DNA from 2 places in the Methylobacterium sp. Leaf100 genome. Region 1 is predicted to be linked to the other one. Evidence: predicted binding sites of a transcription regulator. Region 1 holds the regulator's gene; the other holds the start of a gene.

The links. Region 1 encodes PhoB, which activates phosphate uptake and scavenging genes when phosphate is short. Its sites were predicted from a motif close to TGTCATNNANCTGTCAT; they were not measured.
Region 2: a site for PhoB is predicted at 5,587-5,603, ahead of ASF25_RS09230 (UDP-2,3-diacylglucosamine diphosphatase). Genes of this name have one in related genera too.

The regions. Positions count from the first base shown of each region.
Region 1 is NZ_LMMW01000061.1:44,770-55,362, forward strand. It holds gene ASF25_RS18835 (hypothetical protein) at 152-643, shown strand; gene rpiA (ribose-5-phosphate isomerase RpiA) at 786-1,496, shown strand; gene ASF25_RS18845 (DUF2059 domain-containing protein) at 1,566-2,171, shown strand; gene ASF25_RS18850 (O-antigen ligase family protein) at 2,213-3,430, shown strand; gene ASF25_RS18855 (PleD family two-component system response regulator) at 3,434-4,807, opposite strand; gene ASF25_RS18860 (response regulator) at 4,864-5,244, opposite strand; gene ASF25_RS18865 (DUF3572 domain-containing protein) at 5,320-5,652, shown strand; gene ASF25_RS18870 (cell envelope integrity EipB family protein) at 5,900-6,775, opposite strand; gene ASF25_RS18875 (GcrA family cell cycle regulator) at 7,176-7,817, shown strand; gene phoB (phosphate regulon transcriptional regulator PhoB) at 7,884-8,585, opposite strand; gene phoU (phosphate signaling complex protein PhoU) at 8,686-9,426, opposite strand; gene pstB (phosphate ABC transporter ATP-binding protein PstB) at 9,521-10,339, opposite strand; gene pstA (phosphate ABC transporter permease PstA) at 10,390-10,593, opposite strand, start outside.
Region 2 is NZ_LMMW01000012.1:253,742-264,334, reverse strand. It holds gene ligA (NAD-dependent DNA ligase LigA) at 1-216, shown strand, start outside; gene ASF25_RS09255 (3'-5' exonuclease) at 292-1,158, shown strand; gene ASF25_RS09250 (hypothetical protein) at 1,162-1,683, opposite strand; partial or broken gene ASF25_RS09245 (PA0069 family radical SAM protein) at 1,852-2,967, shown strand; gene ASF25_RS09240 (ribonuclease HII) at 2,918-3,571, opposite strand; gene ASF25_RS09235 (glycosyltransferase family 1 protein) at 3,629-4,717, opposite strand; gene ASF25_RS09230 (UDP-2,3-diacylglucosamine diphosphatase) at 4,714-5,538, opposite strand; gene ASF25_RS09225 (aminotransferase class V-fold PLP-dependent enzyme) at 6,279-7,487, shown strand; gene ASF25_RS09220 (D-2-hydroxyacid dehydrogenase) at 7,578-8,516, shown strand; gene ASF25_RS09215 (NADP-dependent methylenetetrahydromethanopterin/methylenetetrahydrofolate dehydrogenase) at 8,660-9,520, shown strand; gene fchA (methenyltetrahydrofolate cyclohydrolase) at 9,524-10,150, shown strand; gene ASF25_RS09205 (malate--CoA ligase subunit beta) at 10,400-10,593, shown strand, end outside.

The DNA.
Region 1 (10,593 bases):
TCGGGGCCAAGCGCTATCGGGGCCGCGCGGCAGGGGCAAGACGCCCGCGCGGATGTGCGGTTTGGGCAAGACGCTGGCGCGGGGCCACGGTTGCGCCGCAAGGCGGCGCTAACGCTCGCGCGATCCTCAAAACCGAGACATCGGGACACCCATGCGTCTGACCCACATGCGTCTGACCCAACAGGCCTCACACCTTTTCCGCGCGGTGGGGCTGCTGGCCCTCCTGACGACGACGGCCTGGGCGAGCTCCTACGAGTTCGTGCCCGCGCCGCAGATCGACCTCAACCGGGTCTACCGGGTCGACAAGGTCACGGGCGAAGTCACCTCGTGCCAGTACGGCCTGCGCGAGGGCGCGGTCGGCAGCGTCGGCCTCACCGTGTGCTACGGCGCCGGCGAGGGTGCGAGCGCCCAGGCGCCTTCCGAATACGGCCTCGTCGCCTCCCGCCACACCCGCGAGGCGGGGGTGTTCCGGGTCAATTATCGCACGGGCGAGATGAGCATCTGCTACGTCCAGCTCCAAAAGGAGGCCGTGGTCTGCACGGCGCAGGCCAATCCCACCGGACCGGAGGAAGCGGCGAGCCCCGTCCCCGGCCGGGCGAGCCCGAGCGTGACGCCCCCCCAAGGTGGTTCCGCGCGCCCTTGATCGCGCTCGTCCGCGTCGCGTTTGACGGCGCGGTCAGCCGTGCTAGGGCCTGCCGACGCCCGAAGCCCCGAGCCCGTTCCATGCGCCCTGCCGTCCCGAGCCGTCCCGTCGCCGCCGAACGACCGGCCCCCGGACGTTCGGCATGAGCGGGTCCGACCTGCGGCGCGCCGCCGCCGAGCGGGCCGTCGCCCTCGTGACGGACGGGATGCGCTTGGGGATCGGCACCGGCAGCACCGCCAACGCATTCATCGAGCTGCTCGGCGTCCGCGTCCGCGCCGGCCTCGACGTCGTCGGCGTGCCGACCTCCGAGGCGACGCGGGTCGCGGCGGAGGCCGCCGGCATCCGGCTCGCCACCCTCGAGGAGCTGCCGGAGCTCGATCTCACCATCGACGGGGCCGACGAGATCGACGGGCACATGCGCCTGATCAAGGGCGGCGGCGCCGCCCTCCTGCGCGAGAAGATCGTCGCCTTCGCGAGCCGCCGCATGGTGGTGATCGCCGACGCGGCCAAGCGCGTCGCGACCCTCGGCGCCTTCCCGCTGCCCATCGAGGTCAACCCGTTCGGCCTCGGCGCCACGCGGCGCGCGGTGGAGGCGGCCGTCGCGGCCGCCGGTTGCGCGGGCGCGATCGTCCTGCGCACGGGCGCGGACGGGGCACCGCTCCGCACCGATGGCGGCCATCACATCCTCGACGCGCATCTCGAGCGCATCCCCGATCCCGAGGCCCTCTCGGCCGCCCTGTGGGCGGTGCCCGGCGTGGTCGAGCACGGCCTGTTCCTCGGCCTCGCCACGGGGGCGATCCTGGCCGAGGCGCGGGACGGGACGGCGCACGTGACCTGCCTCGGCGCCGTCTGACCCATCCCCGATCCCTCGCCCGATCCCTCGCCCGACCCGCATCGTCGAAGACTTCCCGGAGCCTCCTCCATGTTTCGCCCCCTGGCCTCCAGCTCCCACGCCCTGCGCGCCGCACTGGCGGGCGCCGCGCTCCTGATCGCCCCGGCGGTCCACGCCCAGGCGCCGCAGAAGCCGGCCGCCCCGCAGAAGGCCACGCCGGCCAAGCCCGCGCCCCCGGCGCCCGCGACACCGGCGGCGAACAACCAGGCCCCGGCTTTCGCCCCGTCGCACATGGCGCTGGCCCGCGAGGTGATGCTGAGTTCGGGCATCGCCCGTTCGTTCGATTCCATCATCCCGGCCTTCAGCGAGCAGATCCGGCAGAACGCCGTGACGCGGCCCGAACTCGGCAAGGACCTCGACGAGGTGCTGGTCGGTCTCCAGCCCGAGATGGAGTTGCAGAAGCAGGCGATGATCGACACGGCGGCGCGCATCTACGCCACCCGCCTCACCGAGGCCGAACTCTCCGACATCGCCACCTTCTTCCGGTCGCCCGCCGGCAAGCGCTACGTCGAGACCCAGCCCCAGGTTCTCGACGGCATCGTCCAGGCCATGCAGGGCTGGACCCAGGAGGTCTCCGAATACGTCATGGTGCGCGTGCGGGCCGAGATGGTGAAGCGCGGCCACCAGCTTCAGTAAGGCGCCTCGGCGCCGCGGTGCGATCAGGCTTCTTCCCGCGCATGTCCCCGCGCATGTCCCTCGGCGAGCGCCTGCGCGGCACCGGAGCCCTCGCCCTGGCCGCCCTCCCCCTGGCGATGGTGGCGGCCAACCGCTCGAGCCCGGCGGTGATCGGGCTTGCCGCCCTCCTCTTCCTCGCCGCCACCCTGATCGAGGATCGGCGCGCCGCCTGGACTACCCTCGCGGCCCCCTTGCGCACGGGAGCGGGGCTCACAGCCCTCGCCTTCCTCGGCTGGTGCCTCGTCTCCATCGCCTGGAGCCCGTTTCCCACCCTGTCCTGGCGCACGACCGGCGAGTTCGGGCCCACCCTCCTGGCCGCCTACCTGCTGGCACGCCTCGCACCGGGCCGGATGCCGCCCGGGACGGCCATGGCCGCCGCCTGGATGCTGGGCCTCGCCGGGCTGGTTCTCGTGGCGGACCTCGCGACCGACCTCGCTCTGCGCAAGGCGCTGGGCACGCGGGTGGCCTACTTCATCTACAACCGCCCGGCCCTGACGATCCTGCTGGTCGCCGGCCCCTTCGTCGCCCTGCTCCTGCGCAGTGGGCACCGGCTGACGGCCGGTCTCATCGGGGTCGTGTCCGCCGTCGCGATCCTGCGCTCCGTGAGCGGCGCCGCCGCCCTCGGGCTCCTCGCCGGCACCGGCATGGCCCTGGCGGCGTGGGGCCTGCCCCGGCGTGCCGGCCTCGGCCTCGCCGGGGTCGCTTTGGCGCTGGCGGTGGCGCTCAGCCCCGTGGAGGGCGATCTCCTCCATCGCCTGATGCCGGAGGCGGCCCATGAGCGCCTCGTCCAGAGCAGTTCGCGGGCGCGCGTCGCCATCGCGCGGAGCTTCGGCGCGGCGGTGGCAGCCGATCCGTGGCGCGGGGCCGGCTACGGCACGGCCGGGCGCTTCGCCTGGACGCCCGCGGCCGACGGCATCGCGCCGGAATGGCACCGGATGCTGGCGGTGGGCCATCCGCACAACAGTTTCCTGCAAGTCTGGGCCGAACTCGGGGTCATCGGAGCCGGACTGATGGCGGCCCTCCTGTTCCTGACGCTCCGCGCCATCGCGGCGATGCCCCGCTTCCAGGCGGTGACGGCGCTCGGCCTCCTCGGCGCGGCGGCGGCGGTCGCCTTCGTCGAGCACGGCGCGTGGCAGGCCTGGTGGGTGGCCGGTCTCGGGGGCGCCGTGACCTGGTTGCGCGAGGGGTGGCTGCAGGAAGGCGGGGCCGAGACGGGCTGAGGCTCAGGCCGCCGCCGCCTCGACGCGGTTGCGGCCGGCATTCTTGGCCCGGTAGAGGGCGAGGTCCGCGCGCTTGAGCATGTCGGCCGGTCCCACGTCCTCGGGCCGGCGCCAGGACACGCCGATGGACACGGTGACGCCGATGGCCCGGGTGTCGCGCTGGATCGAGAACGGCACGGCCTCGATCCGCTCGCGGATGCGCTCGGCGATGGCGTGAGCCTCGGGTGCCTCGGCGTCGGGCAGGATGATCACCACCTCCTCGCCGCCGTAACGGGAGACGATGTCGATGCCCCGCGTGTGCGTGCGGATGCGATCGGCGAAGGCGCGCAGCACTTCGTCGCCGGCCTCGTGGCCCCAGGTGTCGTTGATGGTTTTGAACCGGTCGATGTCGAGCATAAGCGTCGCCACCGGGCGGCCGCGCAGCGCCGCCTCGGCGAACAGGGCACCGAGATGACTGTCGAGGTAGCGCCGGTTGTGCAGGCCCGTGAGCCCGTCCATGATCGCCAGCTCCATGGAGGCCTGGACGGCGCCCCGCAGGGTATCGGAGAAGCGGCGGCGGCGCACCTGCGTGCGGACGCGGGCCACGAGCTCGTTCCGGTCGACGGGGCGCATGAGGTAGTCGTGCACGCCGAAATCGAGGCCCCGCACCACGCGCGCCTTGTCGTGCGGCTCGGCGATCATCACCACCGGCATGGCCCGGGTCCGGTCGAGGGACCGTAGCTGGCTGCACAGGCGCAGGCCGTCGAAATCGGCGAGATCGAGGCTGACGAGGGCGAGGTCGAAACCGCCCTCGGTGGCCAGCACCAGGGCCTTGTGCGGATCGGCCTCGACGGTGACGCTGTGGTGCTGGCCGAGCGCCGTCGCGAGGCGGTCGGCGGAACTCGCGCGGTCCTCCACCAGCAGGATCGTGGCGTTCTGCCCGGTCTCGGCGGTGGCGAGCGCCAGGGGGTCGCCCATGCCGAAATCCCGGGAGGCCAGGGCGCGGCTGCGCAGCTCGTCCGTCACCGCCTTCAGCCGCACGAGGCTGCGCACGCGGGCGAACAGGGCGATGTCGTCGATGGGCTTGGTCAGGAAGTCGTCGGCGCCGGCATCGAGGCCGCGCAGGCGGTCGGAGGGCTGGTCGAGGGCGGTGACCATCACCACGGGCAGATGGGCGGTGTTGGGGTCGTTCTTGAGCCGGCGACACACCTCGAACCCGTCCATGCCGGGCATCATCACGTCGAGGAGGACGAGGTCGCACAGACCCTTGGCGCAGATCGCCAGGGCATCCGGGCCGTTCATGGCCGCCAGCACGTCGAAATACTCCAGGGAGAGCTTGGTCTCCAGGAGCTTCACGTTGGGGAAGAGATCATCGACGATCAGGATCCGGGCCGACATCTGTCCTCACGCGTTCGGATCGAAGGGGACACGCCCGATCAGACGGATATGCCGGGTCACGACGACTTGCCGTCACCGAGATATTGACGGACGGTGGCGAGGAACTTGGCGACCGAGATCGGCTTCGACAGGTAGGCCTCGCAGCCCCCCTCGCGGATGCGCTCCTCGTCGCCCTTCATGGCGAAGGCCGTGATGGCGATGACCGGGATCGACTTGAGGTCGTCGTCCTCCTTCAGCCACTTCGTGACTTCGAGGCCGGAGACCTCGGGAAGCTGGATGTCCATCAGGATGAGATCGGGCCGGTGGGCGCGGGCGAGTTCGATGGCCTCGATCCCGTTGGCGGTCTTGAGCGTTGCGTAGCCGTGCCCTTCCAACAGGTCGTTGAAGAGCTTCATGTTCAGCTCGTTGTCCTCGACGATGAGCACCGTCTTTGTCATGGCCCATTGTTCCCGGCGTTCGAGCGGCTCATTGTTCTTCGAGGCATGGCCCGCGCAATGAGATGTAACGGATACATGTTGACGAAACGCAAATCCGCCAATGACCGTGATTCGGCCGAGCGCCTCGCCCTGGCGATCCTCGCCTGGATGGCCACGGACGACGAGCGGCTCTACCCCTTCCTCAACGCCACCGGGGTGACCCCCGACACCCTGCGGGCGAGCGCGCAGGATGCCGGATTCCTGGCCGGGCTCCTCGACCACGTCATGGGCGACGAAGCCACCCTGATGGCCGCGGCGGAGGCCCTGGCGGTGCCGCCCGAGCGGATCGCGGCGGCCTGGGGCCGACTCTCGCCCATGGAGTTCGACGACGGATTTTCGGATCAGGGGACGCGGGGCGACGACGTCTGACGGCGCCCCGCGTCCGCCCATTCGAGGCAGGTCCGCCCGACCGATCGATCGGAGCGGTGGACGGGCCACTCCCGTCGCGGTGAGAGGGGCGCCTCCGCATCATCCGCCCTGCCGGCGGATCGACGCCGCTCCGGGAGCCGATGCCCTCGCGCTGCGCCCGACCGCGTTGGGTCGGGCCACATCGCGAGGCCTTCGCTTTGCCGCGCTCTTTTGCGCCGAACCGGCATCCACTTCGGCGGAGAGTGCTCTAGGACTTGCAGTCGGTGGCGGCCGGGAGCTTGTCGAGGCGGCTGAGATTGCCCGCCACGGCGAATTCCCCGTAATCGAGGCGCAGGTTGCCGCTGACGCCGTTCTCGTAGAGGTCGAAGGTCAGCACGTAGATCGGCGTGCGCTCGCCTTCGCCGGCGGTGAAGTAGCTCAGGGTCACCGGCCAGTGGGTCATGCCCGCCATCTCCCCCTCGCGCAGGGGCTTGTCGCGGTCGGCTTTCGGCTTCGCGGCGCCCTCGCCCGCGGCTTCCTCCTGAGGCGCCCCTTCCTTGACGGAAGCGGTCGTGGCCGGGCGCCCGATCACCGCCAGGGTGTCGTAGACCTTCCGGCCGTCGTCGGTGCCGTCGTAGACCTTCACCGAGAGGGTCGTCCGGCCCTCGCGCGCCGCCGCGATGAGGCGGCGCATGTGGACCGTCGGGAACAGCACCTCTCCGCTCGCCTGGAACCCGTCGCGCTTGGGCTCCTTCAGGCGAACCTTGAGGGCATCGGCCACCGTCTCGGCGGTGCCGTCCACGGATTGGCCGGGCGTGCCGTTGAGCAAAGTGCTGACCTTGAAGCGGTAGCTGCGCCCGTCGGCGCTCTCGAAGGTGGTGTTGCGCAGGTCCGAGGTGCGGCTGCCGGTCTCGCCGCTTTCCAGCACCGTCACCTGCCGGGTCTGCATCGTGTAGCCCTTGCAGGCGTCGCCCGAGAAATCGATGACGATGCGCCCGCGCGCGCTCTCCACCGCCCGGGTGCCGCCGCTCTGGGCGAGCGACAGGTCGTAGACCGCGCGGTGGCTGGCGAGGGGCACGGGCTCGGCGGCCGACGCCCCGCTGGCGGACAGGATGAGGCAGGCCGTGGCGCGGGACAGACGCATGAAGTCTCCTGCCGGGGGGTTGGCGGGGTCGGACCGGCGCACCGTTCGGCACGCATGGACTGCCCGTCAGATAGGCCGCCCGTCACCCACCGGCAATGCGAGTCCCTCGCGGCGGAGAGAGCCGGGCACGGCTTTGCGAACTCGTCCTTGCAAACCTGGGTTTGCAAACTTGGCTTTGCCAACTTGGCTTTGACGGTGAAAACCCCGTCGCCCGCCCGAACGCGGTCAAGGCCGCTCTTGCCTCGGACTCGGGCGCTCCTGTACGGTTCGACCGTCGCCGAAGAGAGCCCGAGGCGAACGTCACCTGTCCGGTCCCGGGACCTTACGCTGCGGAGCTCCGCCGCCGGTCCTTCGCGCCCGTGATACATGCGGTGATCGGTGCACGATGTCGGAGGGGGCGATGACCGAAACGGTTCCGAGCTGGTCGGACGAGCGCGTCGATCTCCTGCGCCGCCTGTGGCAGGACGGCCTGAGCGCGAGCCAGGTCGCCACGCAACTCGGTGGCGTGACCCGCAACGCCGTCATCGGCAAGGTCCATCGTCTCGGCCTGTCCGGCCGCGTGGCGAAGGGGCCCGACACCCTTCCCCGCAAGAAGCCGGTCCGCGAGGGCGCGGGCCAGGAGCCCGGACAACCGGAATCCGCGGACCACGAGACCGGGCATCGGGACACCGAAATCCAAGGGCTCGGGATCGATGCCCCCATGCTCGGGACCGTGGGCCGGGACAGCGAACCGTCCGGAACCGCGGCGGTCGAGGCCGGATCCGTCGTCGCGATGCAGCCCGCTCCCGCGGATACGCGCGCCGCGCCGGTGCCCGTGGCCCGGATCGAGGCCGTGGGCTTGGCGGCCTCGCGCAGGGTCACGATCATGGATCTGCGCGAATCCATGTGTCGCTGGCCCCTCGGGGACCCGACGTCGCCCGATTTCCACTATTGCGGCGACCGCGCCATCACCGGCCTGCCCTACTGCACCCACCACGCCCAGATCGCCTACCAGCCGGCGGCCGAGCGCAAGCGCGACCGCAGGGTCGGCGGATTTCGCTGAGGCGATCGCGATCGTCGTGCCGCCGGGACCCCGAGCGGGTCACGCTCCGCGCTTGCGGCCGGCGCGTCACTCGGTGCCGGCGAACATCTCGTCGAACGAGTAGCCCGAGCCCCGGACCGTGCGGATCGGGTCGCTCTGCCGGGGCCGGTTCAGGGCCTTGCGCAAACGCCCGACGTGCACGTCCACGGTACGCTCGTCGATGTAGACGTCGTGCCCCCAGACGCCGTCGAGCAGCTGCTCGCGCGAGAACACGCGCCCGGGACTGCGCATGAGGAATTCGAGGAGCTTGAACTCCGTCGGACCGAGATGGATCTCGCGGCCCTCGCGGCGGATGCGGTGGCTGAGACGGTCGAGCTCGATGTCGCCGGCCACCAGCAGGTTGGCCACGTGGGCCGGCTTGGCCCGGCGCAGGAGGGCGCGCACGCGGGCGAGCAGTTCCGGCACGGAGAACGGCTTGACGATATAGTCGTCGGCCCCGGTGCCGAGGCCACGGATGCGGTCGCCCTCCTCGCCCCGGGCCGTCAGCATGATCACCGGCAGGCGCTCGGTCTCCCGGCGCGCCCGGATCCGGCGGCACAGCTCGATCCCCGACAGGCCGGGCAGCATCCAGTCGAGCAGCACGAGGTCGGGCACCTGCTCCTGCATCCGCAGGTCGGCCTCGTCGCCGCGCGCGGCGGAATCGACCTCGAACCCTTCGGCCTCGAGATTATAGCGCAACAGGAGGGTCAGGGCCTCCTCGTCCTCGACGATGAGGATCCGCGTACTCATCACAACCGCCCGCTCATGCGGCCCGGAACCCCGCCCGACCCATGGCGGGGCGGGCAGGGCTCGAACCCTTGGTCTTTCGCGCCCTCGACGAGGGCTCCCCTCAGGCGCCCGTGGTCAGGCCGAGGGGCGGCATGTCCACCGTGGCGTAGTTCGAAGCGTCGTTCTTGGGACGATCGCTCTCCGCCAGGCTGTTGGCGCCGGTGACGAGGTAGTGAATCGTCTCGGCGATGTTGGTGGTGTGGTCGCCGATACGCTCGATGTTCTTGGCGACGAACAGCAGGTGCGTACAGAACGAGATGTTGCGCGGATCCTCCATCATGTAGGTCAGGAGTTCGCGAAACAGCGAGTTGTACAGGGCGTCGATGGCGTCGTCGCGCTCCCATACGTCGAGGGCCGCCTTGGTGTCGCGGCTGGCATAGGCGTCGAGGACGTCCTTGAGCTGCTCCTGCACCAGGTCGCTCATGTGCTGGACGCCGATGACGATCTTTTGCGGCTGGATCTGGTCCGCGATCGCCACCACGCGCTTGGCGACGTTCTTGGCGAGATCGCCGATGCGCTCGAGGTCGTTCGAGACCCGGATCGCCGACACGGTCTCGCGCAGGTCGATGGCCATGGGCTGGCGCCGGGCGATGAGTAGGATCGAGCGCTCCTCGATCTCGCGCTGCAGGGTGTCGAGACGGTGATCGGCGGCGATGACCGCCTGGGCCAGGGGCACGTCGCGGCGCACGAGGGCGTCGCTCGCCTCCGTCATCATCTTCTCGGCGATGCCGCCCATCTCGGAGATGGACCGCCGCAGGTCTTCGAGGTCGGTGTCGTAGGAACTGACGATGTGGTCGGGCATGTCGCACTCCTCGGTCAGGTCTCGTTCGGGGAACCCTGCCACAGGGCGGGGTGGGGCGGGCTGCGGCGGAGGAGCCGCCCCCTCTCCCAAGAAATCAGCCGAAGCGGCCGGTGATGTAGTCCTGGGTCTGGCGCTTCTCGGGGTTCATGAAGATCCGCGTGGTCGGACCGAACTCGACGAGTTCGCCGAGATACATGAACGCCGTGAACTGCGAGATGCGCGCCGCCTGCTGCATGTTGTGCGTGACGATGACGATGGTGAATTCGGACCGCAGCTGCTCGATGAGCTCTTCGATGCGGCCCGTCGAGATCGGGTCGAGGGCCGAGGTCGGCTCGTCGAACAGGATCACCTCGGGGCGCTGCGCCACCGTGCGGGCGATGCACAGGCGCTGCTGCTGGCCGCCCGAGAGGCCCATGCCGGACTGCTTGAGCTTGTCCTTCACCTCGTCCCACAGGGCAGCCTTGCGCAGGGACTCCTCCACGCGCACGTCGAGGTCGGCTTTCGGCAGCTTTTCGTAGAGGCGCAGGCCGAAGGCGACGTTGTCGTAGATCGACATCGGGAACGGCGTCGGCTTCTGGAACACCATGCCGATGCGCGAGCGCAGCTCGTTCAGGTCGACCCTGGCGTCGAGGACGTTCTGGCCGTCGAGCAGGATCTCCCCTTCGGCGCGCTGGTCGGGGTAGAGGCTGTAGATGCGGTTGAAGGTGCGCAGCAGGGTCGATTTCCCGCAGCCCGACGGACCGATGAGTGCGGTGACCTGCCGGTCGTGGAAGTTGAGGTTCACGGATTTCAGGCCGTGGAAGGTGCCGTAGTAGAAGTTCAGATCCTTCACGGCGATGCGGACGGGGGAACTCTCGTCCGCCTTGTGGCGGCCGGTGAGCTGCGCGGAGGTGATCCCGTTGGCGGCGTTCATCGGTTGCGGGTCCTTCAGGTCGAACGGGGGCGGGGCGAACGGGGCGCGGATCAGCGCGCGCGCTCGCTCTTGATGACGAAGCGGGCCACGATCGAGAGGGCGAGGATCGTGACGGTGATCAGGAGGGCGCCGGCCCAGGCGAGCTGCTGCCAGTTGCCGTAGGGCGAGAGGGCGAACTGGTAGATCATCACCGGCAGGTTCGGCACGCCGCCCATGAGGTTGGGTGAGAACCAGCTGTTGTTGTTGAGCGCCGT
Region 2 (10,593 bases), on a different contig from region 1:
ACCGTGGTCTTCACCGGCTCCCTCGAACGCATGACCCGCAGCGAGGCCAAGGCCACGGCCGAGCGCCTGGGCGCCAAGGTCTCGGGTTCGGTCTCGGCCAAGACCGACCTCGTGGTGGCCGGGCCCGGCGCCGGCTCCAAGCTCAAGGACGCCGAGAGGCACGGCGTGGAGGTGGTGAGCGAGGAGGCCTGGCTCGCCCTCGTGGCGAGCGCTTGAGGTGGCTTCCAGCGCGGCTTACATGACGCGCATCGCCTCGGGCGCGCAGGGCACCCGCTATTTGACACCAATCCTTTGACACCGATTCTTGCCCTCGACTTCGAGACCGCGAACGAGCGTCGCGACAGTGCCTGCGCCGTCGGTCTCGCGTGGATCGCGGACGGGGCGGTGGTGCGCCGGGAATCGCGGCTGATCCGGCCGCCGGACCTGCGGTTCTCCCCCGGCAACATCCGGGTCCACGGCATCGTGCCGGCGGATGTGCGGACGCAGCCGACGTTTCCCGAGGTGATGGCCGAGTTCCTGCCCGACCTGGCGAGCGGCCTCGTGCTCGCCCACAACGCCGGCTTCGACATGGGCGTCCTGCGCGCGTCGCTGGTCGCCTACGGCCTGCGGCCGCCGGCCTTCTCTTACCTCTGCACCGTTCAGATCGCCCGCCGGGTGTTTCCCGCGGAGGAGGGCTGCGGCCTCGGCAAGGTCGCGGCGCGCCTCGGCATCCGGTTCGAGCACCACGATGCGGGCGAGGACGCCTATGCGTGTGCCGAGATCGCCCTGGCGGCCATGCGCCGGACCGGCGCGCCCGACATCTTCGGCTTGTCCCGCGCCATCCGGCTGCCGATCACCACAATGCCGGAAGGGCCGGACCGCGTCCTGCCGCCGCGCGCCGGCCCGGGACCGTCGTCCGATTGCGCCCGGTCGGGGCCGCGCCTCCCGCCGCCCCTGAGCTTCACCGTCAAGGGCTCGCGCGGCGACCGCTACGCCATCACCCTGGAGGACCGAGCCACGGGCCTGCGCCTGCGCTGCACCTGCATGGCGGGGCGCTACGGCACCGCGTGCCGCCACGTCGCGGCGCTCCTCGTCGGCGACATCACCGACCTGCTGTCCGGCAACCACGACGATGTCGAGCGCCTGCGTTTGCGCATGGAGGCAGCCGCCGAACCCTGATCCTCAGGAGCGTTCGAGGCGGGCCGGCAATTTGCGGACCTTCACCCGTCGGACGAAGCGCGGACCGGCGAGAAGGCGTTCGCGCCGCACCAGATCGCCGGGGCGCGGCGCGCCGACGCCGATGACGCCCTCGCCCCGGGCGGCGAGGCGGGCCGGCAGACCCGCATGCGGGCGGCGCAGGCGGCCCAGGGTGACGTCCGGTCGGGCGGTGCCGATGAAGCGGTCCAGGATGCGGATCCAGCCCTCGGCGGGCACGTCCCCGGCCTCCAAACAGAGCACCCATTCGCGCCGGGCCGCCTTGGCCCCGGCCGACCACGCCGAGCCGCCGCGCGGGCGCAGGACGAGCTTGGCGCCGGTGGCCTCCGCCACGGTGTCGATGGCCGTGCTGTGGCTGGGCGCGACGATGACCGCATCGCCGACGAGCCCGGCGGCGACGCCGGCCACGAGGGCGCCGAGGGTGTCGGCGAGCCGATCGACCGCATCGGGATCGGCCGGCCGTGCCACATGGATCAGAGCGGAGATCATGCCCGCGCATACCGCATTTTTCCCCGGACTGAAGCCGGTCACCGGCCCGGTTTCCTGCCCGGACTGCGCAGGGGCCGACCCAGAAGCCGCTTTGCCCGCAATATGTGCAGCGTCTCGCGGGCATGTTCATGATATGTTCGATTCGGCGGCGGGTGATGAAGGTTTGGCATGGAGACGGAGTCGCCGGACGCGGACATAGGAGAGGGCGCGCGGCGCCTCGCCACGACGACGCGGCCGAGCGACGCCCGGCGTGGACGCGGCGCGACGGCCAATCCCACCGGACGATTCGAGACTATCAGCCGCGAGATCTTCGACGACGGGTGGGAGGCCGACGCCCCGGCGCCCCTGCGCACGATGGTGACGGCCGAGCGCGCCCGCAGCCTCATCACCCGCAACACCTCGCCGGACATCTCGTTCGATCGCTCGATCAACCCCTATCGCGGTTGCGAGCACGGCTGCGTCTACTGCTTCGCCCGGCCCAACCACGCCTATGTCGGTCTCTCGCCCGGCCTCGATTTCGAAACGCGGCTGTTCCACAAGCCGGATGCGGTGAAGCTCCTGACCTCCGAATTGTCGGCGCCGGCCTACCGACCCGCCACCATCGCCCTCGGGACGGCGACGGACCCGTACCAGCCCATCGAGCGCGAGCACCGCCTCACCCGGGGCATCCTCAAGGTGCTGGGCCGATTCCGGCATCCCGTCGGGATCGTCACCAAGTCGAACCTCGTGGTGCGCGACCTCGACCTGCTCACAGATCTCGCCCGCGACGATCTCGTGAAGGTCGCCGTCTCGGTCACCACCCTCGATCCCGATCTCGCTCGCCGGCTGGAGCCGCGCGCGCCGCACCCGAAGAAGCGCCTGGAGGCCATCGAGCGCCTGAGTGCCGCGGGAATTCCCGTCATGGTCATCGCCGCCCCGGTGATTCCCTCGCTCAACGACCACGAGATCGAGGCGATCCTGACGGCGGCCCGCGAACGCGGCGCGCGGGAGGCGAACCACGTGCTGCTGCGCCTGCCGCTGGAACTCGACGCCCTCGTGGACGACTGGTTCGCCGAACACTATCCGGGGCGGCGCGCCCACGTGATGTCCCTGGTGCGCCAGGCGCGGGGCGGGCGCGCCTAAGACGCCACGTATGGCCGGCGCATGGTCGGAGCCGGTGCCTATGCTGACCTCATCGTGCGCCGCATGCGCCTCGCCCGCCGCCGCCTCGGCTACCCGGAAGAACGTCTGAAGCTCAGGACCGATCTGTTTGTCCGGCCGACGGCGCAGCTGTCGCTGTTCTGAAATCGGTCTCGGGTCCGTAGGCTCTGGTGAAGCTGCAGCGGTGATGGGCCGAGCGGCCCAGTGTCGCGAGGCCGGCGAGGTGCACCTTGGTGCCGTAGCCGACATTGCTGTCCCAGCCATAGGCGGGGTGGCGCCGGGCGAGGGCGCGCATGGCCGCATCCCGTACGGTCTTCGCCACGATGGAGGCGGCGGCGATCTGCGGCACGAGGCGGTCCCCGCCGACCACCGGACGGCATCGTTCGACGTCCGGGATCGCGTCGCGGCCGTCGACCAGCACCGGGGCGTCGAGTCCGAGGCGATGGACCGCCCGCGCCATGGCATCGAGGGTGGCGCCCCGCACGTTGATGCGGTCGACGAGCGCCCGCGACCCGGCGGCCAGGGCCACGCGCGCATGGGCACGGATCAGGGGGGTGAGGCGCTCGCGCTCGGCCCGCTTCAGGCGCTTCGAATCGTCCAGCGCCGCCAGGATCTCGCCCGGGAACGCGTGCGGGTCGAACCACACCGCCGCCACGACCACGGGTCCGCACAGGGCGCCGCGTCCGACCTCGTCGCAGCCGATCACCGCCGGATAGTCTTTCGCGAGGGCAGCGTCGAAGGGGAGCATCGGGGTGAACACGGTGTCGGGAATGGGGCGGGACCCTGCCAGTCCGGCCCGCCCGAGTCACCACGCCGGTGCGTCGGTTCCTGTGCCCAAACCGATGGTCCTGCTCGGTGTGCCGTGGCGCGCCTGCGGGCCTGCCGTGCCGTGGGCGGCGGCGATGTTGGCGTAGAATTGCCGTGCGCTCTCGGCCCAGGTGTAGCGCAGGGCCTGCGCCCGGCATCGGTCGCGCGGGATGGTCAGGGCGGCAAGCGCCGCCTTGCGCAGGTCGGGGTCGAGGACGCCCGCATCCGTACCCCCAATGACGTCGAGGGGGCCGGTGACCGGGTAGGCCGCGACGGGCACGCCGCAGGCCAGGGCTTCCAGGAGCACGATGCCGAAGGTGTCGGTGAGACTCGGGAACACGAACACGTCGGCGGCGGCGTAGACCGCCGCCAGGGCCGCGCCCGTGCGGGTGCCGAGGAAGTGCGCGTCGGGGGCGAGCGCGGCGAGGCGCGCCCGGTCCGGTCCGTCGCCCACCACCACCTTCGAGCCGGGCAGGTCGAGGGACAGGAAGGCGGCGATGTTCTTCTCCACCGCGAGGCGCCCGACGAACAGGAAGATCGGCCGGGGCAGGCCCGCGAGGGGATCGGGCGCCCCTGCGTCGGGCCGGAACAAATCGGTGTCGACGCCCCGGGTCCAGCGCATGAGGTTGGTGAAGCCGCGGGCGGCGAGATCGCGTTCGAGGGAGGGTGTGCTCACCATGGTGCCGCTGGCGGCGCCGTGGAACCGGCGCAGCCAGGCGTAGCTCCACGATTCCGGCACGGGGGCGCGGGCCGCGAGGTATTCGGGAAACCGGGTGTGGTAGCTCGTGGTGAACGGACGGCGATGGCCGAGGCAGTAGCGCCGGGTGGCGTAGCCGACGGTGCCCTCCGTGGCGATATGGACATGGGTCGGCCGCAGACCGTCCCAGCGGCGCGCCACCGCCGCGCGGGTGGCACAGGACAGGCGGATCTCCGCGTAGCCCGGGAGGGGTACGGAGACGAAGTCAGCGTGGGTGAGAAACACCGTGTCGATGCCGAGGCTCGCGCCCGCCGCCGCCATGTGCTCGAGGGAGCGCACGACGCCGTTGACCTGCGGGTGCCAGGCATCCGTTGCGATGAGGAGCCTCATGCGACGGCCCGGGCGCCGTCGGGCCGCGGCCCGGCGAGCTCGGCGTCACGGGCCTCCCGGGCCCGCACCAGGCTCGGATAGTGCAGCACCTCCATGGTGCCGTCGTAATGCTCGACGATGGCGGTGCAGGATTCCACCCAATCCCCGGTGTTGAGGTAGGTGAGCCCGCCGATGGTGCGGTTGGCGGCGTGGTGGATGTGACCGCAGATCACCCCGTCGGCGCCGATGCGCCGGGCCTCGGCGCTGAGCAACTCCTCGAACTTGCCGATGAAGTTGACGGCATTCTTCACCCGCAGCTTGGCCCAGGCCGAGAGCGACCAGTAGGCCAGCCCGAGGCGGCGGCGCAGGGTGTTGAGGTGGGTGTTGACGAACAGCGCCGCCGTGTAGGCACCATCGCCGAGATACGCCAGCCACCGGGCGTGGCGCACCACCATGTCGAACTGGTCGCCGTGGATCACGAGGTAGCGCTTGCCGTCCGCCGCCACGTGGAGGCGCTGGTCGGCGACCTCGATGCCCCCGAAGGTCATGCCGATGTAGTCGCGCAGGAATTCATCGTGGTTGCCCGGAACGTAGATGAGGTTCGAGCCCTTGCGGACCTTGCGCAGGAGCTTCTGAACCACGTCGTTGTGGCTCTGGGGCCAGTACCAGCCGGACTTGAGCTGCCAGCCGTCGACGATATCGCCGACGAGGTAGATCTCGTCGGCATCGTAGTCGCGCAGGAACTCGAGCAGCAGGGCCGCCTGGCAACCCTTGGTGCCGAGGTGCATGTCCGACAGGAACAGGGTTCGGACGCGGATGGTCGTCTCCGGATCTTCGCCCATGGTGGTCTCCGAGCGGCTCTGCATCGGACCGAGCCAAACCGGATTCCCGTATCACTTTGATGACGCCGGCCGGCCCCGGGGGAGGGGCGCCCTGCCGTGCGGCACCGCATCGCAAGCCTTTCTGGACTATAAAATTATTTGACGTTTCGCGAAGTTTTTCGGGTTTTCCTTCCTGCGTGAAGGCAGGCATAGTCGCCGCAAGATGCCCCATCGGACCGCGCGAGACATCGTGTGTCCGGAGCCCCGAGAGGTGAAGAAGGGCAGCGACATACGGGGCAGGATGGCGCCTGCACGGCCTGGGGAAGCGCGGTTTCGCGAGCGCGCCCCGGCCTGGAGAACGGCTTGAGATCGTCGGACCCGTTTCACGGCTGTCCGCGCGTTTCGATGCGTCCGCGCATCGCGGCGCAGGTCTCGAGCGCCCGCAGCCCATCGACAGCACGGTGCCTCGCTCCCGACGGGATCGGGGTCTCCGTCATGAGGCCGGCTCCTCCGGGGTCGGCTGCCTGAGGGTAAGCATTACCTGAGGGCAAGTATCGCCTGAGGGTAAGTGGGCCCGACCGGGTTTCCGGCGGGTCCGCGAGCGCGTAGGAGCCTGCCCACCCGAGACGGCTGCCTGAACCGGGCCGGCCTCTCGTCATCGATCCACCCGGAAGGGCGGCCCAAACGGGCAGATCTTCCGTCACTGAACCAAGTGTGTCGCACGGATCGCGCGCACTTCTTTGAGAACCGGAGACATCATCATGGCGGCAACGAAACGGCCGGGTCGCAACCACCTCTTCGTTCCTGGCCCGACGAACATCCCCGATCGCGTCCTGCGGTCGATGGTGGTGCAGTCCGAGGACCATCGCTCGGTGGACTTCCCCGCCCTGACCAAGCCCCTGTTCGAGGACACCAAGGCGGTGTTCGGCTCGACCAAGGGCACCATCTTCCTGTTCCCGGCCTCCGGCACCGGCATCTGGGAATCGGCGCTCACCAACACCCTGTCGCGCGGCGACAAGGTGCTGACCGCGCGCTTCGGCCAGTTCAGCCTGCTCTGGGTCGACATGGCCGAGCGCCTCGGCCTCGACGTCATCGTGCAGGACGAGGAGTGGGGCACGGGTGCGGACCCGGAGAAGATCGGCGAGGCCCTGCGCGCCGACAAGAACCACGAGATCAAGGCCGTCATGGTCGTCCATAACGAGACCGCCACGGGCGTGACCTCGGATATCGGCGCCGTGCGCAAGGCCATCGACGCGGCCGGCCACCCGGCCCTGCTGTTCGTCGACGGCGTGTCGTCGGTCGGCTCGCTCCCCTACAAGATGGACGAGTGGGGCGTCGACTGCGCCATCGCCGGCTCCCAGAAGGGCCTGATGCTGCCCGCCGGCCTCGGCGTGATCTGCGTCAGCGAGAAGGCCCTCAAGGCGGCCGAAGCCTCGGCCGGCAAGAACGACCGCCTCGCCCACGTCTACTTCGACTGGGCCGACCACCAGAAGCAGAACCCGGCCGGCTACTTCCCCTACACCCCGTCGCTGCCGCTGCTCTACGGCCTGCGCGAGGCCCTGGCCTGCCTCAACGAGGAAGGCCTCGAGAACGTCTACCACCGCCATCACGTGCTCGGCGAGGCGACCCGCCAGGCCGTCGCGGCCTGGGGCCTGAAGACCTGCGCCAAGGAGCCCAAGTGGAACTCCGACACGGTCACCACCATCGTGGTGCCCGAGGGGATCGACGGCGCGGCGATCATCAAGCACGCCTATGTCCGCTACAACCTCGCGCTCGGCGCCGGCCTGAACAAGCTCGCCGGCAAGGTGTTCCGCATCGGTCACGTCGGCGACCTCAACGAGCTGTCGCTGCTCGGCGCCATCGCGGGTGCCGAGATGGCCATGCTCGACCACGGCGTGAAGGTCACGCCCGGTTCCGGTGTCGCCGCCGCGTCAAGCTACCTGCGCGAGAACCCCCTGGCCAAGGCCTGATCCGACAATCGCCGGGGCGATCCTTCGCCCCGGCAACCCCATCGACCACGCTGCCGCCGGCGGTTCGGCCGGAGCGACCTGAGGGCTTCCATGACGAAGAAGATCGTGTTCCTCGACCGCGAGTCCCTCGACGCCAAGGTTCGGGAATTCAATTTTCCGCACGATTACGTCGAGTACGAGTCGACCTGGACGCCCGAGGAGATCGTCGAGCGCCTGAAGGGGGCCGAGATCGCCCTCATCAACAAGGTGCCGATGCGCGCCGACGTGCTGAAGCAGCTGCCCGACCTGAAGCTCATCGCCGTCGCCGCCACCGGCACCGACGTGGTCGACAAGGCGGTCGCCAAGGAACGCGGCATCACCGTCGTCAACATCCGCAACTACGCCTTCAACACCGTGCCTGAGCACGTGATTGGCCTGATCTTCGCCCTGCGCCGGGCCATCGTGCCCTACGCCAATTCCGTTCGCCGGGGCGACTGGGCCAAATCCACCCAGTTCTGCTACTTCGACTATCCGATCCACGACATCGCCGGGTCGACGCTCGGCATCGTCGGCTACGGGGCGCTGGGCAAGTCCATCGCCAAGCGGGCGGAAGCGCTCGGCATGAAGGTCATCGCCTACGACGTGTTCCCCCAGGAGGGGCTGGTCGATTTCGAGACCATCCTCACCCAGTCCGACGTCATCACGCTGCACGCGCCGCTGACGCCCGAGACCCGCAACATGATCGGCCGCGAACAGCTCGCAAAGATGAAGAAGCACGCGCTCCTCATCAACACCGCGCGCGGCGGCCTCGTCGACGAGGAGGCCCTGGCCGAGGCCCTTCAGAACGGCACCATCGGAGGCGCGGGCTTCGACGTGGTGATGACCGAGCCGCCCAAGAACGGCAACATCCTGTGCGAGCTCGACCTTCCGAACCTCATCGTGACCCCGCACGTGGCGTGGGCGAGCAAGGAGGCCATGCAGATCCTGGCCGACCAGCTCGTCGACAACGTCGAGGCCTTCGTCGCCGGCAAGCCGCAGAACGTGGTCTAGGTCGCCGGCCTTGCCGATGGATGGGCGCGGGCTCCCTCTCCTTCCTGGAGAGGGAGCCCAGCGTGCCCTCCGGTGACGAGAAGAGAATTCAGAATCAAACGCCAGCCGCGCCCGAGCGCGGATAAGCATAGGGATCGACAAAAATGAAAAAACTGCTGTTCCAATTCGACACCGATGCCGTGCCGAGCGTGTTCGACGTGGTCGTCGGCTACGATGGCGGCGCCGATCACATCACCGGCTACGGCAACGTGACGCCCGAGAACGTCGGCGCCCTGGTCGACGGCACGATCTATACCCGCGGCGGCTCCGAGAAGAAGTCCACGGCGATCTTCGTCGGCGGCGGCAGCATGGCGGCCGGCGAGGCGGTGCTGAACGCGGTCAAGAAGCGCTTCTTTGGCCCGTTCCGCGTCTCGGTGATGCTCGATTCCAACGGCTCCAACACCACCGCCGCCGCTGGCGTCGCACTGGTGCAGAAGGCCGCCGGTTCGCTCCAGGGCAAGAAGGCCGTCGTGCTCGCCGGTACCGGCCCCGTCGGCATGCGCTCGGCCGCGCTCCTGGCCCAGGAAGGCGCCACCGTGATCCTGTGCGGTCGCTCCCTCGACAAGGCCCAAGCCGCCGCGGACCAGATCAACAAGCGCTTCAAGGTCGAGATCTCGGCCGCCGCGACTCCGGACGCCGCCTCTCGCGCCGCCATCGTCAAGGGCCAGAACCTCGTGTTCTCCGCCGGCGCCATCGGCATCGAGCTCCTGTCGGAAGCCGACTGGAAGGACGAGGCCAGCATCGAGTTCGTGGCCGATTACAACGCCCAGCCGCCCCTCGGCTTCGGCGGGATCGACGCCATGGACAAGGGCAAGGAACGCCACGGCAAGAAGGTGTTCGGCGCGCTCGGCATCGGCGGCCTGAAGCTCAAGCTCCACCGCGCCTGCGTCGGCCAGCTCTTCGACAGCACCGAGCAGGTGCTCGACGCCGAGGAGATCTACGCCCTCGCCAAGAAGATGGCCTGAGCCATGGCTGCCGACGCAACCATCCAGACCTTCCTCGACGGGCTCGCGAGCTCGGCCCCGACCCCGGGCGGCGGCGGTGCCGCCGCCATCCACGGCGCCATGGGGGCCGCACTTCTCAGCATGGTGTGCAACCTCACCATCGGGAAGAAGAAGTACGTCGAGGTGGAGGGCGAACTGAAGGAGATCCTCGGACAATCCGAGGCGCTCCGGGCCGAGCTCACCCGCATGATCGCCGACGATGTGGCGGCCTTCGACGCGGTGATGGGCGCCTACGCGCTGCCAAAGGCGACGGACGAGGAGAAGGCTGCGCGGGCGGAGAAGATCCAGGCGGCCCTCAAGGTGGCCACGGACGTGCCCCTCGAGTGTTGCCGGGCCTGCCGCAAGGTCATCGACCTCGCCCAGCCCGTCGCCGACAAGGGCAACCTCAATGTCATCTCCGATGCCGGTGTCGCGGTGCTGTCCGCCCATGCGGGCCTGCGCAGCGCGGCGCTCAACGTCTACGTCAACGCCAAGGGCCTGGACGACCGTGCCTTCGCGGACGCGCGTCTCCAGGAACTCGAGACCCTGCTGGGCTCGGCCGGTCCGCTCAACGAGTCGATCTACGAGATCGTGAAGGCCAAGGTGAACTGATCTTTCGCGACGCGGGACGCCGATCGTTCCGCATCGCACAAAAGAACGCGGGGGATTAAGTTACGCAAAGCTTGACGCCGCGACCCTAACGCCAAGGTGAGTCGTCGCGTTTGTTGAAATCCAGAAGCATTCCAACTGCCTTCAAGGCAGACTCAACGAGAATGTAAAAAAATATAAACGGCAAGACCCTTTTCGCGAAGTGAAATTTACGAGAAGGTCCGCCCCGAGGAAACGTCGAGGAGATCGCACATGGACGTTCACGAGTACCAAGCCAAGGAGTTGCTCGCTGGCTTCGGCGTGGCGGTTCCCAAGGGCGCGGTGGCCTTCAGCCCCGATCAGGCGGTCTACGCCGCCACCGAGCTCGGCGGTTCGTTCTGGGCCGTGAAGGCGCAGATCCACGCCGGTGCCCGCGGCAAGGCCGGTGGCATCAAGCTGTGCCGGAC